2 regions of the Lysinibacillus sp. NPDC047702 genome follow, and region 1 is predicted to be linked to the other one. Evidence: riboswitches for the same ligand, from Rfam matches in the RefSeq annotation. Region 1 holds a riboswitch; the other holds the start of a gene.

Region 1 (9,995 bases):
GATAACACAAAACTCAGATGAATTAGCAACAATTTCAGATAAATTACAAAACGAAGTCAATAAATTTAAGTTTTAATTAAGGATAAACATGATACGATGTGTTATAGATACAATGGGAGTTTATTAAAACAATTATGAATAGACGGCGACTCCCACAATGAAATAAGCGGATGAGGAGGCTCAAAAAGTCTTTGGAAAGCTTTCACTCTTGTCAGGCACATATCATGGAAATGCCAAGTATAAATTAATCCATAAACATGAAAAGGAAAATGGAGGCGCTATAGTATGAATCAGAAGAAAATTGCGATGGATATTGGCACAAAGGCTGATTATATCTTAATTGCGTTTACTGGCGATTTAGAATACGGTCTGATTGAAGATATAAAAAAAGATCTTCAATCACTAAATTTAGAAACAAAGCATGGATATATTATCGATATGCAAAAAGTAACAAATATCGATAGTACCGGCTTTGGTATGATCGTTAACTTTGCCAAAAAAATATCAATAAAAGAAAAGAAAATCGCCATTATTGTCGTCGATGATTTCATCCGCAACTTATTCGCTATTTCGCAGGTTGATAAAGTTTTTCCTATTACAAACAGCGAAGAGCAAGCAAAAAAGATTATCAAAGAAGATTGGCTAGGAGAATTATCACTTAACGAATATTAACCCTATCGTTGCCCCCATTATCAATTTCGCCTTGTCGTAATTGTGTCCGGATTTTGAATTGTGCCCAGACCTGCAGATGTTTTTTTCGCGAAAGCAAAGCGGCAGCGGCACGAGTCAGGTCAGTTAGCCGTTTTCGTAGGATGCGAAGGTTTTAGGCTAACGTCCTTTTATTCATAAAAATAGGGTGTATTCCTGTAAAATAGAATACACCCTGCTTTTTAATATTGTAAAAGCATATTTAATAAAACAACAAGAATGACTATAGGTACTACAATTAACATTAATAGTCGATATGTAGAATAATACCCCTGTCCCATTTGGCTTCCCATCAGTAATTCCTTCCTCACAAATTCTTTATCAGCTACATGCGCAATAAAGAAAGCTATCAATAAATTTCCTAACGGAAGCATTAAATTCGATACTAAAAAATCTGTCGTATCAAAAATTGTTTTCCCAAAGAATGATACATCTGCTAAGGTACTAGAAGACAATGCTGCTGGAATTGCAGCAATAAAGACTATTACACCTAATAACAGTGTCAATGCTGAGCGAGACATTCGCCCCTTTTCTATAAATGCCGCTACAATAATTTCGTATAAACTGAAGGAAGATGTTAATGTTGCGAATAAAAATAGTAATAAAAACATCGCTAAGAACACTTCACCCAATGGCATTTGGCTAAATGCTGTAGGCAGCACCATAAATAGTAAGCCTGGTCCAGATGCAGGCTCTAAACCAAAGGCAAATACAACAGGAAAAATCGCTAATCCTGCTAAAAACGATACAAGTACAGTTAAAAGTACAACCGAGCCCGCCGAGTTAGGTAAGCTCACATCCTTTTTTAAATAAGAGCTGTAGGTCACTAGACAAGAAAACCCTACTGCTAAGCCAAAGAAGGATTGGCCTAAAGCTTCTAATAAAGCCCTTCCAGTAATATTAGAGAAGTCTGGCCATAAGAAAAATTTCACACCCTCCATCGCTCCGTCTAATGTTACTGCTCGGACAACAAGTACTATAAACATCATAAATAATAATGGCATCATAAACTTATTAGCCTTTTCTATACCATTTTGCACTCCAAGAGATATCACTAGTACATTCGCTAGCGTAAATAACCCTAAACCTAGCAATGTAATCCAAGGCGTACCAATAATCTTTTCAAATAGCTCACTAGGATCATTAGCAGGATCAATAACAGTACCAACCACACCAAGACCGCTATAAATAAAAATCCAACCGCCCACAACACTATAAAAAGTTAATAATAAAAAACAACCCAGTACACCCATGCGGCCAATCCATGCCCAGCCCCTTTTCGACGGTGCAATTTTTTTATATGCAGTGACCGCCTCAGATTGGGTGCCACGTCCTAAAATATATTCTGATAATAGCATTGGTAAACCAATTAACAATGTAAATAGAACAAAGATTAGGAAAAATGCTCCACCGCCACTTTGACCAGTAACATATGGAAGCTTCCAAATCGCCCCTAATCCGATTGCCGCTCCTGCTGATGCTAAAATAAAGCCTAGTTTACTAGACCATTGTGCCTTTTTTTCACTCATCTCTTCAAACTCCTCTAGCATTTCTAAACTCTTTCTTATTCTACATGAAAACACTAGGCTCGACTAGATTAAGTTCCGTTGACAAATCTATCTATTGATTCAAGCGTTCAATCCATAAAAAAAACCTCGAGCATCAAATCACACTCGAGGTTTCATAATCTTATTTCGTTAAATACATATTACGCTGACGATCTATCCATTTGCGCATAGTTGTAAATAATAAGGCCATGATAACAGTTAATAAAATACCTTTAACAATATTAAATGGCAAGATTCCAGCCACAATCATTTTATATAATGAATCTCCTACAACAGGCTCCATCCCTAAAAAGTACGTGTACATTGGTAAAAATACAGCATAGTTAAGAACACTCATACCAACCGCCATAACGATTGTTCCTGCTGCTAAGCCTCCAATAAGACCACCAATGTTTTTAAAACGCTTAAAAATAAAGGATACTGGTAAAATAAATAAAATACCTGTCGTGAAGTTAGCGATATGTCCTACTGGTACTCCTGTTGGCGTGCCTGAGAAAATCCAATCCAATACATTTTTAAATAACTCTACTAGAATCCCCGCTACAGGTCCCATTGTTATGGCTGCTAGTAATGCAGGCATATCACTGAAATCCACTTCCAAAAACGCTGGGAATGGTGGAATTGGGAAATTAAATAGCATTAATAAAAACGAAATACTGCTCAGCATGCCAATCGTAATAAACGATTGAAGTTTAACATTTTTCTTCATTGAAAATTCTCTCCTCTTTGCTGATTCAATCTCGCAAGAAGAAAGGTTACGATCTAATCAAATGTTATTCATGAAAAAACCCTTATGCATTGTTGGCATAAGGGAGAATAGGCATGATTAATAAACGCCATTAAACAGCAATTTTCGAGCGGGCTTTAAAGCCATGTTGAAAAAACGCTCGTTCAAAGCTAATTTAAAATAACGAATGACGATCGTACCTCCATCTTCTCCCATCCAGACTCTAACTGTCGGCCTTGGAATCGCACCAAGTCAGCCATGCAAAAAATTTTGCACAGGTCGCGGGCTGAAGAGTCTTTAGTAAATCATTCGAGCTAATGTCTTTCACATTAGCGATTTACAACTCTATTACCGCCGGTCGGGATTTTCACCCTGCCCCGAAGATGAATCAATATTTTATTTTTGTTCTACAGCTTTACTATAATGAATTATTTAGAAAAAGTAAATAGTTCTGCTTAAAAAATCCTATTAGATTTGTATGTTTTATGGACAGTTAGTTGGTTTATCGCCATAGAAACAAGAAGGAGTATTCTCGCCACAGTTGATGTACGAGAATACTCCTTAAACTATCGCCGTAAAGTTGCTATGGCGTATCCATATACTGCTTATTTGCACCTACAGGCTTGGGCAAGAAATTTTTTAAATCAAAGCCTTCCCAGCTTTCCTGAACTACATTATCTAAGCGTAATTGTTTATCAAAGCTTGCAGCCGTTAGCATCATTGCTTCGATTAATTGTGTTGCTCGAGCTGGCTCCATTGTCGTTAAATCAAGAGGAGCATTAAAGGTAACAACAACACCCTCTGCAACCTCCTGTACAGTATAAGTCACATTTTCTGGAACGACAGGAACATAAACATCATCATTTTTATTGCGCATAACCGTAATCGCTTCTGTTACCGAGGGAAAAGTTTGACGAAAATCGGGAGATAAATACTCCGCCCCATTATCCTGGTCTTTATATAAATAATAATTAAAATGACTTGGACCTGTTAATGACATAGCCTTACTCGGCTCTCCCTCTTGAGAAAACTCGTATGGTGTGCCATCTGCATTTTCAAACTCGACCTCTGTATACTCTGAGTCTGAAAATGTATCCTGCAAGGTTCCCTTATATTCATTTACGGGTGCAGAGGCTACATCATAATCATTTTTCTCGGGTAATACATGAATCAGCTTATCATCTTTTTCCTTCAATTCACCTTGATATGGATGGTAGTTAGTAAAGCCTTTTGCTTTCTCTTCAATTTGTGGTGCATACTTTTTATACATTTGTAATGTAGAAGGTTTTTCTTTCCCAAAATCCGCTTCAACCCGCTCATTGGGAATAATATACGTCATTGGTACGCTTTCTACATCACGACTTGCCAAACCAATACGAAAGACAACGGCATCCGTTAAGTCTTCCTCGTACACAGAGGTACGTAGAGACATAAATTTAGCATGTTCTGCAACAATGCTCGAATCCAGATAATTATCAAAATTTTCAGCAGTTTTTGCAGCTGGCCCGTCTTGCATAGTAGAATACGGAGCAATGTCAGGGGCTGTCGCCTGATCTATCTTGGAATCATTATTATTCATAAACTTAGAGCCTACACCTATTGTTAATGCGAAAACAGCAGCAACACTCATAAGAATGGGCCATTTACGGATTTTGCGCTTTGTTGTTTCTGTCTCTATACTTTGCTGTTGTTCTTGCGCTGACACTTCTTCGTCTAATGGCTGCTGGATGGCTTCTTGCAAATGAACATTATCCTGCAAGCGAGCATCTGCCAATAATCGATTTAATATTTCATCTTTAGAACGGCGGTCAGAAAGCTTAGGGGCATTGTTCAATACATGTTCTAGCTGGTCATCATCAAACTGGTTATGTGTCATTGCCGTTTCGCCTCCTGTTCTCTAACCTGTTGTAGCTGTTGCCTTAAAAATTTGATGGCACGATGCTGTGTTGTTTTTACCTTTGCTTCTGTCCAATCTAGTATTTGTGCTGTTTCTGCAATCGATAAATCTTGAAAGTAGCGCATAATAATGACCATCTTTTGGTCTCCTGTACAGTTTTCAAGTGCTGACTCTACCTGCATAAATTCATCACTTGCCTCCAGCATATCTTCCGGTGATGGTGTGTTTGAATGGAGTTGTTCCGTTTCCCAGTCAAAAAAGTCAAGTGAATGCTTTTGGCGTACTGCCTGCTTCCGAAAGTGATCGATTGCGACATTTTTAGCAATGGCAAATAGCCATGTCTTTTCACTGCTATTTCCTGCAAATTGATCGTATGAGCGCAACACTCGTACATAAACCTCGTGCGCTAAATCTTCAGCAAGTATACGGTTTTTTACTAAATAAATAAGAAACTGGAACACGTCTTGATGGTATGCATCGTATAGTCGATGGAACACGGAGTCATTCAATGCACTCCACCCCCGTTCTATAATATTTGTCGTCTTCATGTTTATAGAAGTTACAGCCAATTAATACCACTAAAGTAGCAATGATATTAATTATTCGAAAGGTAAATAAAACGTAAAGGTAGTACCTTCTTTCAGCACACTGTCAACCATAATAGTCCCTGAATGTGCCTTTACAATATTTCTAGCAATAGCTAAACCTAGGCCAGTTCCGCCTTTAGAACGCGTCCGGGCTTTGTCAGCTTTATAAAAACGTTCAAAAACATAAGGTAAGTCCTCATTTGGAATGCCATGTCCTGTATCCTGAACAGATATTTTTGCAAAGGTCGGCTCCTGCTCAATTTTGACAGTAACTGACCCTTCATCCGTATGACGGAGTGCATTGTCAACTAAATTTGTTAACACTTGTTCAATCCGATCCTCGTCAATACTTATCCTAGCTTCCTCATTGAATTCACTATCAAATACTAGACGAACATGTTTCTCTTTAGCAACCTGAGCAAATTTTTGTGTTATCCGTTCGAATGTAGAATTAATCGGGAGGGCATCCTTATAAAGCGTCATATGCCCCGATTCCATACGAGCTAAATCTAATAAATCTGTTACTAGACGTCCCATTCGCTTTGATTCATCATAGATAATTTTTGTTATTTCGTTACGTTCTTCCTGATCCTGAATAAAATCATCATCCATTAAGGCCTCTGAATAGCCCTGAAGCATTGAAATCGGCGTTCTAAGCTCATGGGATACATTGGCTATGAAATCTGAACGCAGCTTTTCTAAGCGATGCTGCTCTGTCATATCACGAATAACAGCAACTGCTCCACGTATTAATTCCCCACTGTATAGGGGGCTAATTGTAAAGGTATAATAATTTCCATCCATCTCAATTTCTTCTTCCAGTTTATCCTCAAACATTAGTACATGGTCCAGCATATGATATAACTCTGGTGGAATTGGCTTCGCACTTTGAGAGCCTTTATTAACAAACCATTTTTGCATTAAACGCTCTGCTGGTGGGTTACTTAATAATATTGTACGATCTCGATTAAACGTAATGACTGCATCTGTCATCGATGTCAAAATATTAGAAAGCTGTTCATTTTCCTGATTGATTACTTCTAGATTATGCTTTAATTGTCGCCCCATTTGATTAAAGGCAACAGCAAGCTGACCAATTTCATCATTTTGTGTTGTTGGCATTTTCGCTTCAAAATTCCCCTTTGAAATTTCAAAAGCCAATTCTCGCATTTTACGCAAAGGCGAGGTAATACGTGAGGATAGGAAAAAGGCAAAGAATGTCGTCAGCACAAAGGCTATAAAGGCAGATAAAAAGACAATTTTAGTCGTTTCTTTTGATGTTTTATGAAGTGCATCTGGACTTTGATAAATAAAGACAGCACCATGCACGGCATTCTCTACATTTAATGGGAAGCCGAGCACCACATACGATTCTATTTTTTCTTTATCCGTAGATGATGGCATCATCATTTCATTTGTAATTGGTTCATCTGATTGAAAGATTTTATGAAAAGATTTATTGGCTAATATAGCATCCTGTATTTCTTTTTTATTAACACCCTCCTGCAAAGCAAATGATACCTCGTTATCACCTGTAGCAATAAGTGCATTTGTGCTTTCGGGTAAAATATCCTTTAATAATTCCGACGTTGACTCTGCTGTTTCATTATCATCTACTATACTTGCCACCGTTGCAGCAGTTTGGCGCAACGAAATTTCTGCTTGCTGCATATGGTAATTTTGTAGAAATTCGAGCATCAATACCGTGAAAACAAATAATACAAATGAAACGAGAAGCAATATGGTTACCCATAGCTTCCCGACAACACTATTCCATATTCTATTCATTGACAACCTCAAATTTGTAGCCAACGCCCCAAACAGTAACAATCATCTTTGCAGCGTTTTCAGATACACGATTGAGTTTTTCACGTAAGCGCTTTACATGTGTATCCACAGTACGTAAATCTCCAAAGAAATCATAATGCCAAACTTCTTTTAGTAATTGTTCACGGTCAAATACTTTGTCTGGCGATTTCGCTAGGAAATAAAGCAATTCATATTCTTTCGGTGTTAAATTCACCTCAATCCCCTCTGCTGTTACACGATGGGCATCATGGTCGATCATTAAATGCTGGAATACAACCAAATCTTTAGAAGAGGATGCATTTGTCGAAGGTGAGAATGCCTGGGAACGACGTAAAATAGCCTTCACACGTAACACTACCTCACGAGGACTAAATGGTTTTACAATATAATCATCTGCTCCAAGCTCAAAGCCCTGTACACGGTTTGCTTCTTCGCCCTTGGCAGTTAATAAAATAATTGGTGTTGCTGCACGTTCACGGATTTCTGCACATACTTCAAGTCCGTCTTTTTCAGGCATCATGATATCTAATAAAATACAGTGATACTCTTTTTCTAAAGATTTTTCGATCGCTTGTTCACCATTTTCTGCTTCGTCAACAAGATACCCTTCACGCTCCAAATACATTTTTAATAAGCGTCGAATACGATCCTCGTCATCTACTACTAACACTGAAATATTTTCTGACACTTTCACGATCCCTCTCTTCCAATCTTTCTCTACATTCTATTGTACATGGTTCGACACATATTGAAAAGAAAAGAAAGCCCTCTTGCCACAAGCAAGAAGGCTTATCTTTCTAATACTAGCGACGTTGCAAATCTCATATATGCTTCCATAATAGTTCATCCTGCAAAACTTGTGCTACAAGGCAAAGGAAGTGAACGTTCACAGCTTTTTCAAGCAGACAGAACGTTATTTTACAACCGTTTTCATAGTAGATATAGGTATAAGCTTAAATTCCTCTACCCTAAGTATCTATACGTAATCTGGTCTCATATTAATTTGAAGCGTATGAGTGTAAGCCTGCAAGAATTAAGTTAACAGCAACTAAGTTGAATAAGATAATGGCGAAGCCAATTAATGCTAACCAAGCAGACTTCCTACCTTCCCAACCTTTTGAAAGGCGTAAATGTAAAAATGCTGCATAAAATAACCATGTGATAAGTGCCCATACCTCTTTTGGATCCCATCCCCAGAAACGACTCCAGGCGATTTGTGCCCAAATCATCGCAAAGATTAAAGCACCTAATGTAAATACTGGGAAACCAATTAATACGGAACGGTAGCCGATTTCATCTAGTAATTGTAAATTGACACGCTTAACAAATGGTTGGAATATTGCGCTAATACGTCGTCGAGCAATTAAACGAATTAATAAGTATAAAATCGATCCTACTAATAATGACCAAACAACCGTTGTTAATTTCTTCGCATTAATAAGTGAAGGCATTTCTACAATTGGCGACATACCATGTTCTTCAATTGCTTTAAATTCATTCATTCCAAATATCGGTGGCATATTATAAGTAATTTGACGCTCTGTACCTTCTTTATCAACATAAGAATATTTAGATTCGTAATCCATTGCATTAAATGTAGAGGAAGCAATGACAAAGCCAACTACTAATACTAAGCAGAACATCACTGTTTCTAACCAAAAGCGCTCTTTAGTAGGCTTTGTAACATCTACTACTTTTAATAAATAAATCAGTCCAGCTACCGCACTTATTGCCAAAATCGATTGACCCAAAGCCGCTGTAATAACATGAATTGTTAGCCAATAACTTTGTAAAGATGGTACTAATGGACTTACTTCGTTCGGGAACATCGCTGCATAGGCAATTATTAAAAGTGCCACAGGTAGTGCCACTAAACCTAATGCAGTCATGCGATAAATAAAGTAAATTAAAATAAATGCAGCAACAATGAACATACCAAAGGCTGTCGTAAATTCAAACATGTTACTAACAGGTGCATGCCCTGTATGAATCCAACGAGTAATAAAATACCCAAGCTGCGAAAGGAAACCAATTATAGTTATAGCAATAGCAAGCTTGCCCCATTTATCTGTATTTTTGCCTGTAGCATTCGATTGCTTAATCGAGCCACCAAAGAATAATGTTGCTACAAGATAAGCTATAAATGCTATAAACAATAGGTTTCCGCTTATGTCAATCAAACTCATAAGGTGTTGTCACCTTCCTTTTTAGTAATGGCTGGTTCAGTCGACTTCTCGACATCTTCTGACTTCTCTAGCTGATCTATATATGGTGGTAAATCAGCAAAGGATGAAACAGCATCTAAATCTTTTTTCATGCTGAACATATTTTTATTAACATGGGCAGCCATTATCACTTTTCCATCTGGCTCTACCTGTAACCATAAACGTCTATGATTCCAATACGAACCGATTGCTACACCAATCATGAAAATAATACCGCCAACAAATAGTATAGGTATTGTGCTATCTTTACGTATCGTAAAGTTTGCTGTATTTCGCGTGTCAGCACTAGCAAATTTCATTCGATATTTATTTTCTCCAAGCGGTTCAAGAGGTGGCTTCATAATTTCAACAAAACTTACCTCTCCATCTGGTGTTTGAGGTGTTTTCATTTTAAATAAAAATGCTGGATTATTAGGTATAGAAGTTTTTGTTTGTGGTTCACCATTCTCAAAACCAGAAAAATCCGGTGTATAC
Region 2 (9,995 bases), on a different contig from region 1:
CCAGCACTCAAGCCTTCCATCTCATGGATGAGCTGTGGACAATGTTTCTGTAAAAGTTGTTTCGCTATTTGAGTATTAGTAGATCTAGTTAAGTGCAGTAAAATATCTTTTTGCATCTGTAGTAAAGATAATAGCCCCTTGCTTTGCTGTAAACCAATTTGGTAGTAGCTACCGTTCACATCTTCAACTTTGACGATTAACTCTTTATAACCTAGCATGTTAATTTCTCTCCCTTATCGTACTAACTTATTTTCCAACATCATAAAGCTTCAAGTAAATAGAAGGTCAAGAAAATAATTATGGACTAGGTATACCAGTACCTAGTCCATTCTTAGTGTTGAAATACTATTATGTCAATGACATCAAGGTGACAAATTAAAAAGTATAGCCCTTTTTCAAAACGAGGGGTTGATCTCCGTTCCGACTGAGTGCTTTCCTGGGGGCGTCCGATGAGCCGCTTCACTCGCATAGCGAGACAGACGAGACCCTGAGGCCAACACGATGTTGGTCACGAAGGCGTTGTCACAGGACGTGACGCATTTAGTCTTCGTTCCTCCAGCGCAGGAAGCGGCTCGTCGCTCGCCCACAGGAAGCCTTGCTCTGTGCGAAAGCGAAGCGTCAGCGGCAAAGCGAGTAGCCTGGAACGGAAATCACCTTCATTTGACTTAGGAGTGTTCACAAAGAGTCCCTTGACCATTTAGTTTTTCAACACTATGTATGGGCTAGGTATACCAGTACCTAGTCCATTTTTTTGTTTTTACGAGAAGTTCTAGTTTTATCCTGCAAATTTAAAAATGCTGGGCGTTTACCGTAGCCTTTAGGAGATAATCTCACTAAGGATTTTTTCATATCCTGCCAATCTAAATCTGCTCCTAAGTTTAAGTATGGAATGCCAAGCACTCGCAAATTTGCTGTATATAGCAGAATGAAAAAAATCGCTATAAAGAAGCCATACAAGCCGAAAAATGCTGCCGCTAATATAATGATAACGCGGAATATACTCATTGCCGTGACAAAGGATTGATTGACAAGCGTATAGGCTGCAATGCTAGAAATAGCAATGACAACTATCATCGAAGGACTAGTTATACCAGCTTTAATAGCTGCATCACCAATAATTAAACCTCCAACGACACTCATTGATCCACTAATGATACTTGGGAGCCGTATATTGGCCTCACGGAACATTTCAAACATAAATACCATTAGTAATATTTCTAGAACTGTTGGAAACGGAAGCCCTGTCCTTGATTGCACAACTGTTGCTAAAAGAATCAAAGGTAATTGCTCTTGATGATAGGTCGTAAGCGCTAGCCAGAAGCCTGGTAAAAGCACGCTAATTAATATGCCCACAATACGGAGCAGTCTTTCCATAGAACTTACAAAAATCGGATAATAATAATCCTCGCCTGATTTAAAGACTAGAAGCACGTTTGCTGGTGTAATAATGGCATAGGTGACACCATCCACCATTATTACAATTCTACCATTGATTAAGGCCTGTACAGCAAAATCAGGACGACCTGTGTAATCATGTCTAGGAAGAATTTTTGCGCTTTGCTCAATTCTCTCCATTAAAATATCGCCACTAAACACAATATCCGTATCTACTTTTTGAAGATGTACTTTGATATCCTCTAGCATTTCTTTATTAACAATATCATCCATATAAAGGATTGCTACAGATGTTTTAGAACGCTTGCCGATTTCATATGTTTCAACACTTAATGAATTTGTAGGTAATCGTTTTCGTAATAAAGCAATATTAATATCGATATCCTCAATAAAATCGTCTCTTGGACCCTTTATGACTAATTCAAGGGATGTTTCTCTAGGCTCTCGGTTTGGCTTTTTAGGAATATAACTTGTAAATAATAATTGTTCCTCTTCAAAATACAGCAGTACATGTCCTTTATAGAGTTTTGTAATGACATCCTCTTTTTCTGAGATTTTGTTCAAATGAGGAATGTGTAGATGCTTTATAATATCTTCCTCTAATAATTCACCTGAAGTCTTTTCAAGCATCGATTGGAGCTCTTGAACAATAACGGTTTGTAGTAATTGTTCATTAATCATTGCATCACAATAAATAACATGTACTGTATGTTGCTGCATTGTATACCTTTGAAAAATCACATCAGCAGAGCGTTGAAATAATGCCTTCAAAGTTTGCAAATTTACGATTTGTTCCATTGAATATTCCTCATCTCCTACTGATTCAGCTCCAGATTCGTACATGCATCAATACACTTACACAATATTTTCCCCATGCTTGTTTAAAATATTCAGGTTTTAGGAGGATAAGATACTTTAAATGAATAATTTCAATTAAATAAAATCAAACTATGTTTTAGCCAATCATTCTCTTTAAATTCGCCATTTCAATAGCAGACATTGCGGAATCATAGCCTTTATTACCTGATTTTGTACCAGCACGTTCAATGGCTTGCTCAATATTTTCAGTTGTCACAATGCCAAAAATAACTGGCACATTTGTTGTTAATGATACATTGGCAATTCCTTTTGCTGATTCATTGCATACATAGTCATAATGTGTTGTAGAGCCACGAATCACTGTCCCTAAACCAATAATGGCATCATATTTCTTTGTTTCTGCCAGTTGTTTTGCAATAAATGGAACCTCAAATGCACCAGGAACCCATGCTACATCAATAGAGTCCTCAGCCACACCGTGACGCTTTAAACCATCGAGTGCTCCATCTAATAATTTACTTGTTATAAATTCATTGAATCGACCTACTACGATAGCAATTTTTAAGTCTGTACCAATTAATTGTGCTTCAAATGTTTTACCCATATCTAAATTCTCCTCTTTTAAATTGTAATTTTGTGATTTTGCTGACGATATAACACCAATTCTTCAATTGAAATTATTTTTAGCTGATGATGCGTTGCATAGCTGATCAATTCATCGAAGCGTAGCATTTTGCCATCGTTCCCCATAATTTCACAAATAATGCCTGCGGGAATACTGTGACAAAGCTTTGCTAAATCAGTGGTTGCTTCGGTGTGACCTCTACGCTCTAACACACCATTCTTCTTTGCGATTAGCGGAAATACATGACCAGGTCTACGAAAATCATCAGCCTTTGCTTGTGGTTCAATCATTTTTTTTATTGTCATTGCTCGTTCGAAGGCGCTAATTCCTGTTGTTGTATCCATATGATCAATGCTAACTGTAAATGCTGTTTGATGATTGTCTGTATTGTTACTTACCATAGGTTGTAAGGTTAATTTTTGTGCGAGCTGCTGTGTAATCGGTGTGCAGATAAGACCTCTTCCATATGTCGCCATAAAGTTTATCGTTTCAGGCGTCATATGCTCTGCTAAAGCCAGTAAATCTCCTTCATTTTCTCGATCCTCATCGTCTACTACAATAATCATCTTGCCCTGTTTTAAATCCTCTATTGCTTCTTCAATTGTGTGTAGCAATATTGGCACCTCCTTACCATTCATCGTTTAAAATCCGTTTTGTGCTAAAAAATCTCTCGTAATAGCCGGCACTTCCTGATTACGCTTTAGCTGGTGTAAAATGTATTTTCCAACTAAATCCGTTTCAATATTAACGGGAGCACCTATTTTCTTCATACCTAAAATTGTTTCCTTATACGTGTGTGGTATTAGTGATACTGTGACACTTTTTTTCTCAATTTGAAAAAGTGTTAAGCTCGTACCATCAATCGTAATAGAGCCTTTTGGTATACAGTAGTTTATTAATTCCTCGGATAGCTCAATATCAATATAAACTGCGTTTGCTAATGGTCGCTTACGTACTATTTTTCCTACTCCATCAACATGCCCAGATACAAAATGACCACCGAATCGTCCATTCGCAGGCATGGCGCGCTCTAAGTTAACTGGATCTCCTACAGCAAGCTGCTGTAAATTAGTTGCCTTCACCGTTTCTGGCATGACATCCATTGTCAGCTCTCGATCAGTAAAGTTTGTCACAGTTAAACAAACACCATTGACCGCTATACTGTCTCCGAGCTTAACATCCTCCACCATTTTTGCTGAAAGAACCGTTATTTCCATACTTTGCTGATTGCTTTGCAAGGTTTTTACTGTACCAATATCCTCAACAATCCCTGTAAACATTTTTCCACCTGCTTTCTTTCTACGCGTTAAAAGCTCTATCCATCGGTTTTGTGATTCTATGCATCAGTTTTTGGGGTCAATCCATCATTTTTCTATTTCTATTCATCACTTTCAGCATTCTATCCCACTAACAAATAAAAACCCCTTCATCGTTTTGAAAGGGGTTTGGGAGTTCATATAAATAAGACGTCAACAAATAAACCATTTTGGATACTCTATTTTTTCCATAGGCTGTCATCTCATCGTTCTTCTCCCATCCAGACTATCACTGTCGGTTTTGGATTTGCACCAAATCAGCTTTCGCTCACGGACTTTGAATTGCTTCATCACCGCCGATTGGGAATTTCACCCTACCCCGAAGAACATCTCGCTATTTAATTTATTCGCTAAAAAAAACCTCCCAATCTCAACGACGGGAAGTTAACATAAAAGCATAATCAAATAAACCTTATAAATTCATACGAATTTAAAAAGTTTGCACTTTTACCCTTCTCCCATCCAGACTATCACTGTCGGTTTTGGATTTGCACCAAATCAGCTTTCGCTCACGGACTTTGAATTACTTCATCACCGCCGATTGGGAATTTCACCCTACCCTGAAGGATTTTATTTAGCTTATTCTTTACGATAACACTATTCTATAATATTATCCATACAATTGTTTATAAAAATTTTTCTTTTATCAAGTAAGTCTTCATTAAACGGTGCTGCTACATTCAACTCCTCGATTTTCTCACAGCCGATTTGACCCCAAAAATTGTTCTGATTGAAGATCCATTTCGCCTTGGCGTAATTGTTGCTGTCGCCTCGCTTTCGCATAGAAAATGAATGAAGATAAAATAATTGGAAATACCACCCATAATTTGAATTGCTTTTGTTTTACAAATTAATCGACTACAACTTTAAAATTACTTACGTTTCCGTCATAATGCCACCATTGACATGCAGTACCTGATCCGTAACAAAAGAAGAATCATCAGAAGCTAAATAAATATAGGTAGGTGCAAGTTCAAATGGTTGCCCAGCTCGTTTCATTGGGGTTTCTAAGCCAAATGTTTTGACATATTCTGCGGAATAGCTTGAGACAATTAGTGGGGTCCAGATTGGTCCAGGGGCAACTGCATTCACTCGTATTCCCTTACTCGCTAATTGCAAGGATAATGATCTAGTGAATGAAACAATCGCTCCTTTTGTAGAAGAATAATCGACAAGTAACGGGGCTCCAGCGTAAGCAGTCACGGAAGCGGTGGAAATAATTGCCCCACCCTGCTTCATATAAGGTAATCCTGCCTTTGTCATATAAAAATGAGGGAAAATATTGGTTTCATAGGTATCATACAATTGTTCATTTGAGATATCTAAAAAGCTTTGCTGCGGGAATTGTACGCCTTGATTTAAAATAAGTATGTCTAGCTTATCGTAACACTCAATCGTTTTTCTTACTGCTTCCTTAGAAAACTCAGGATGACGTAAATCCCCTTCAATTAATAGAATGGATTGCCCATATGCCTCACCATTTGCTTCGTTGCTTCTGCATCAGGTCGTTCATGTGGCATATAGGTAATAGCCATCTGGGCTCCTTCCTTTGCAAATCCAATCGCAACCGCACGACCAATTCCACTATCTCCCCCAGTAATTATAGCGATTTTCCCATTTAATATTCCGCTTCCTTTATATGCCGGGTTGTCAGAAATAGGAACTGGCCGCATAACATATTCTAGCCCTGGCTGAACATCTTGATGCTGTGGCGGGAATGTAATGGGAACTTGCTTGCACTTTTTTTATATCCAATATAAGGATATTTCGGAATCACATTGTAACCTCCTTCCGATATGGAAACTACACGATTCGATATGATTAGATATATGTTGCTAATGCTAGGAAAAGACATACAGCACGACACAACCTCTCAATTAACCATAAACAGTAAAAATGAAATCAATTTGCGGTTCACTTGACAATAAAAAATCACAGTGATATCGTGAGTCATTATTTATAGCGTCCCTTTCAGAAGTCAGTGGATTTTACTCTATATTCTCTTCATTCAACGGAGGTTTTACTATTGCATAACCTAGTGAAAATAAGAAAGTATAAACAAATTGTATTTTATGTTCTATTAGCATTTTGCTTCATCGCCTCTGTATTTTTTGTTAATAATAACGAAGCCTTTTATCAACGCCCTATTGCAGAAGTGATTAAAATACATGTGGTAGATTCAACGCCTGTAACAGATATGTATAATAATAAGGATTATGTATATACACAGCATATTACTGCTGTCTTAAAAAATGGACAAGAAAAAGGTCAGATTATCAAATTAAAAAATAACTATTCTACCTCTGGGGCATTCGATCAAGAATATCATACCGGAAATAACTTGTTTGTTACCATTAAAGAGAGCAAGGACAAGAATGGAGATTTAACAGGTACAATCTTAGACGTGAAGCGTGATCAATTCGTTTTAATGATAACGTGGGTGTTTATTTTTGCATTGCTAATAGTTGGCAGGAAGCAAGGGTTGTTTTCAATTATAAGTTTAATGGTGAATGCTCTTGTTTTATCATATTCCTTAGATTTATACGTAAAGCATTCAAATATAAGCTTGTTACTCATCAGCGGGGTCTGTGTTCTTTTATTTACAGTTATTTCTTTAATTCTCATTAACGGCTTTAATGAAAAAACTTATGCAGCAATTGTTGCAACACTTTTAGGAACCTTTATTTCTGTATTGATTAGCGCTTTAGTTCTATGGATTACATCCGAAAATGGGCTTCGATATGAAGAAATGCAATTTCTAACACGACCTTATCGAGTGATTTTTATGGCTGGGTTATTTATTGGGGCACTAGGAGCTGTAATGGATGTCTCTATTACAATGTCTTCTTCAATTTTTGCCTTATTTAATCAAAATCAAAATATTTCTAATCAAGCACTGAAAACCTCTGGGATGGATATCGGAAAAGACATTATGGGAACAATTACAAGTATTTTGTTTTTTGTTTATATTAGTGGTTCAATTCCTATGTTAATTTTATATTTGAAAAACTCTTATCCATTAGGACAAACACTTTCCTTGAACCTTTCATTAGAATTAACTAGGGCCCTTTCAGGTGGAATTGGTGTTGTCTTAACAATTCCCATTAGTCTATACACTTCTATTTTTTTCATTAATCGAAAGAGGGCAAAATAATGAATGTATTAGTGTGGTTAACTGCTATTTTATTCATCTTGATGATCATTATTGGCGGAAAAAAAGGAGCACGATCTTTCCTATCTTTATTTATAAACTTTGGGGTTCTCTTTATTACTATCTTTTTAATGACTAATCCAAAAAATAGTCCAATTTTATTAACGTTGATCGCCTGTATTGTTATAAGTTGGATTAGCCTTTTTTATATTAATCAAATAAGTAGTAAAACAGTCACTGCTTTTATTTCTACGATGATAACAATCATTATTTTGTTACTTTTCATTGTATGGATAACGGATAAATCTATGCTTCAAGGATTTGGAGAGGAATCAACAGAGGAAATTAGTATATTCTCCCTTTATATTGGTGTCAATTTTGTGCAAATCAGTGCTTCGGTTATCATTATGAGTACAATTGGAGCCATTTTGGATGTTGCGATTTCAATTTCCACTTCTATGCATGAGATTCTTCATCACAATCCATTTATTAGTAAAAAGAAACTATTTACATTAGGAATGAGCATAGGAAGGGATATTTTAGGTACAGATACTAATACTCTATTTTTTGCTTTTTTCGGTGGATATTTAAGCTTGCTTATATGGTTTAAGGATCTGTCCTATTCAATTGGTGAGATCATTAATTCTAAAGTATTTAGCACTGAATTAATGATGATCTTTTGTGCAGGTATTGGGATTGCATTAATCATTCCTATTACTGCATCTGTAAATGCCTATTATTTAATAAGAAAAAAAGAAAAAACAGAAAATGCATCATAATTAATATGTACCTTTCCACCACACACATAGGATGAAAGGTACTTTTTTATTTAAAAATGAATACTATGTCTAAAAAGTTTGTCTAAGTTGCGAAATCGTATAGTGAAACATAATAAAAGTGCTTACATTAGAAAAAACTTTTTTGCTATAGTAAAAAACAGGCGAGTTAGTATTATGGAGATGTACTAACTAAAGAAAAATAATCGCTGATAATCAACATCAGGATTTAAATTTAACATCCGAATAGATTCACCAGAGGGTACAGAATTTTGCACAATTTATTTAACTGAAAATTCTGTAATTTTATTATGTTAACTTCACTATAATCTTTTTAGCTATCGAAGGAGTTTTAGCAAGTGGATAAAGAATTAAAACAGATCGTAGCTCTTTTAGTTAATGTAATACTTTCATTAATTATGAAGAAAACACAGTAAATAAGATTTATATATGGAGAAACCAAAGACTTTTGTTTGAAGTTATTTGGTTTTTTGTCTGTTAAGTAAGGTATTTTTCTGCTTTCTCCAAAATAAAGCTTTTCATTATTCAATAGGAGCATTTTCCGATACAATATTTACCACAGCGATGTCTATTTTGCATTTGTACAAAATTGAAAAAATTACTTTCCTAGGGTCATTTACCACCACCTGCTTCATATGCTATAGAATCTTGTTATTATACTTTAAATCGGATTTCTTAGGTACGTAACATTTTCAAGGACTAAGCGTCTATACAACTAGAACATAAAGGAGAACATTTTCAATGAAATATATCATCTTTGATTTTGATGGCACATTGGCTGATTCTACGGCTGTATTTGCATCAGCTTGGAATACACTTGCACAAAAATATAAATTTAAAGGAATAGAGTTAAAGGAAATTGAATCATTGAAAAAATTATCTATAGCGGAGCGCAGTAAATTATTTGATTTTCCAATGTATAAATTACCCATGATTTTACCTCAATTTTATCGTCTATACCGACAGTCATTAAATGAGGTTCATCTTTATGAGGGAATCAAGGATGTGCTGATGGAAATTGATAAAAGAGGCTATAAAATCCTTATTATTTCGTCCAATTCCCAGGAGAATATTTTAGAATTTCTAAAAATGAATGATATTCATTGTGTATCAAATGTACTTTGCTCAAATCGTATTTTTGGGAAGGATAAAGTGCTGAAGAAATTTTTAAAGGACTCCAGCAGTACTGCATCAGACGTTTTATATATAGGGGATGAACAAAGAGATATTGTAGCATGTAAAAAAGTCGGGGTACCAATTATTTGGGTTTCTTGGGGATATGATTCTATTGAGGTAATTCAACAGGAAGAGCCTGAATATAAAATAACTGTTCCAAAGGAAATTTTAGAAATTATTTAATCAAAGAGGGATATAGCCATAAAATAGAAAGGCTATACCCCTCTTTTTAATTTTTCACTTCACTAATGTGCATTAATTTTTCTGCTGTGCTATTAACACCTTTATAGGCATCTGTTAATTCATACATACTCGCTGAAAACTGTTGAGTAAATGCTGCAATTTGATTTGCTGATTCGTTTACTTGATCTATGGCTTGTTTAATACTCTCTAATTGGTTTGTAATGCTATTCGCACTTTCAGTACTGCTTTGAGACATTTTTTGAATCTCAGTGGCAACTACTGCAAAGCCACGTCCATGCTCACCAGAACGAGCTGCCTCGATGGAAGCATTTAATCCAAGAATTTTTGATTTCATAGCTAAATCTTTAACTAAATCTACAATGGCATTAATTTGTTGAATATCACCAGTCATGGACTCTGAGAACTTAGATAGTTCCTCTAATCGATTGGAAACATCTACACTTGCCTTTGCTAATTCTTCATTCGTCGCAGTCATTTCTTCCACTGAGCTCGATAGCTCTGTTGCTAGTAAA

The links. A riboswitch is a leader RNA that binds a small molecule or an ion and turns the genes downstream of it on or off. The one in region 1 is predicted to bind FMN.
Region 2: another riboswitch for FMN. It lies ahead of ribE (riboflavin synthase); the one in region 1 lies ahead of ACQKIM_RS18750 (ECF transporter S component).

Annotation. Positions count from the first base shown of each region.
Region 1 covers NZ_JBNNMG010000044.1:22,842-32,836, reverse strand. The annotation lists gene ACQKIM_RS18765 (methyl-accepting chemotaxis protein) at 1-76, shown strand, start outside; gene ACQKIM_RS18760 (STAS domain-containing protein) at 286-672, shown strand; gene ACQKIM_RS18755 (sodium-dependent transporter) at 891-2,237, opposite strand; gene ACQKIM_RS18750 (ECF transporter S component) at 2,398-2,985, opposite strand; FMN riboswitch at 3,204-3,392, opposite strand; gene ACQKIM_RS18745 (RNA polymerase subunit sigma) at 3,587-4,879, opposite strand; gene sigX (RNA polymerase sigma factor SigX) at 4,876-5,409, opposite strand; gene ACQKIM_RS18735 (ATP-binding protein) at 5,500-7,275, opposite strand; gene ACQKIM_RS18730 (response regulator transcription factor) at 7,268-7,984, opposite strand; gene ccsB (c-type cytochrome biogenesis protein CcsB) at 8,295-9,482, opposite strand; gene resB (cytochrome c biogenesis protein ResB) at 9,479-9,995, opposite strand, start outside.
Region 2 covers NZ_JBNNMG010000045.1:11,866-21,860, reverse strand. The annotation lists gene ACQKIM_RS18925 (C45 family autoproteolytic acyltransferase/hydolase) at 1-218, opposite strand, end outside; gene ACQKIM_RS18920 (spore germination protein) at 739-2,193, opposite strand; gene ribH (6,7-dimethyl-8-ribityllumazine synthase) at 2,351-2,818, opposite strand; gene ribB (3,4-dihydroxy-2-butanone-4-phosphate synthase) at 2,836-3,453, opposite strand; gene ribE (riboflavin synthase) at 3,481-4,119, opposite strand; FMN riboswitch at 4,361-4,486, opposite strand; FMN riboswitch at 4,602-4,727, opposite strand; partial or broken gene ACQKIM_RS18900 (SDR family oxidoreductase) at 5,032-5,932, opposite strand; gene ACQKIM_RS18895 (YibE/F family protein) at 6,182-7,309, shown strand; gene ACQKIM_RS18890 (YibE/F family protein) at 7,309-8,085, shown strand; gene ACQKIM_RS18885 (HAD hydrolase-like protein) at 8,845-9,462, shown strand; gene ACQKIM_RS18880 (methyl-accepting chemotaxis protein) at 9,509-9,995, opposite strand, start outside.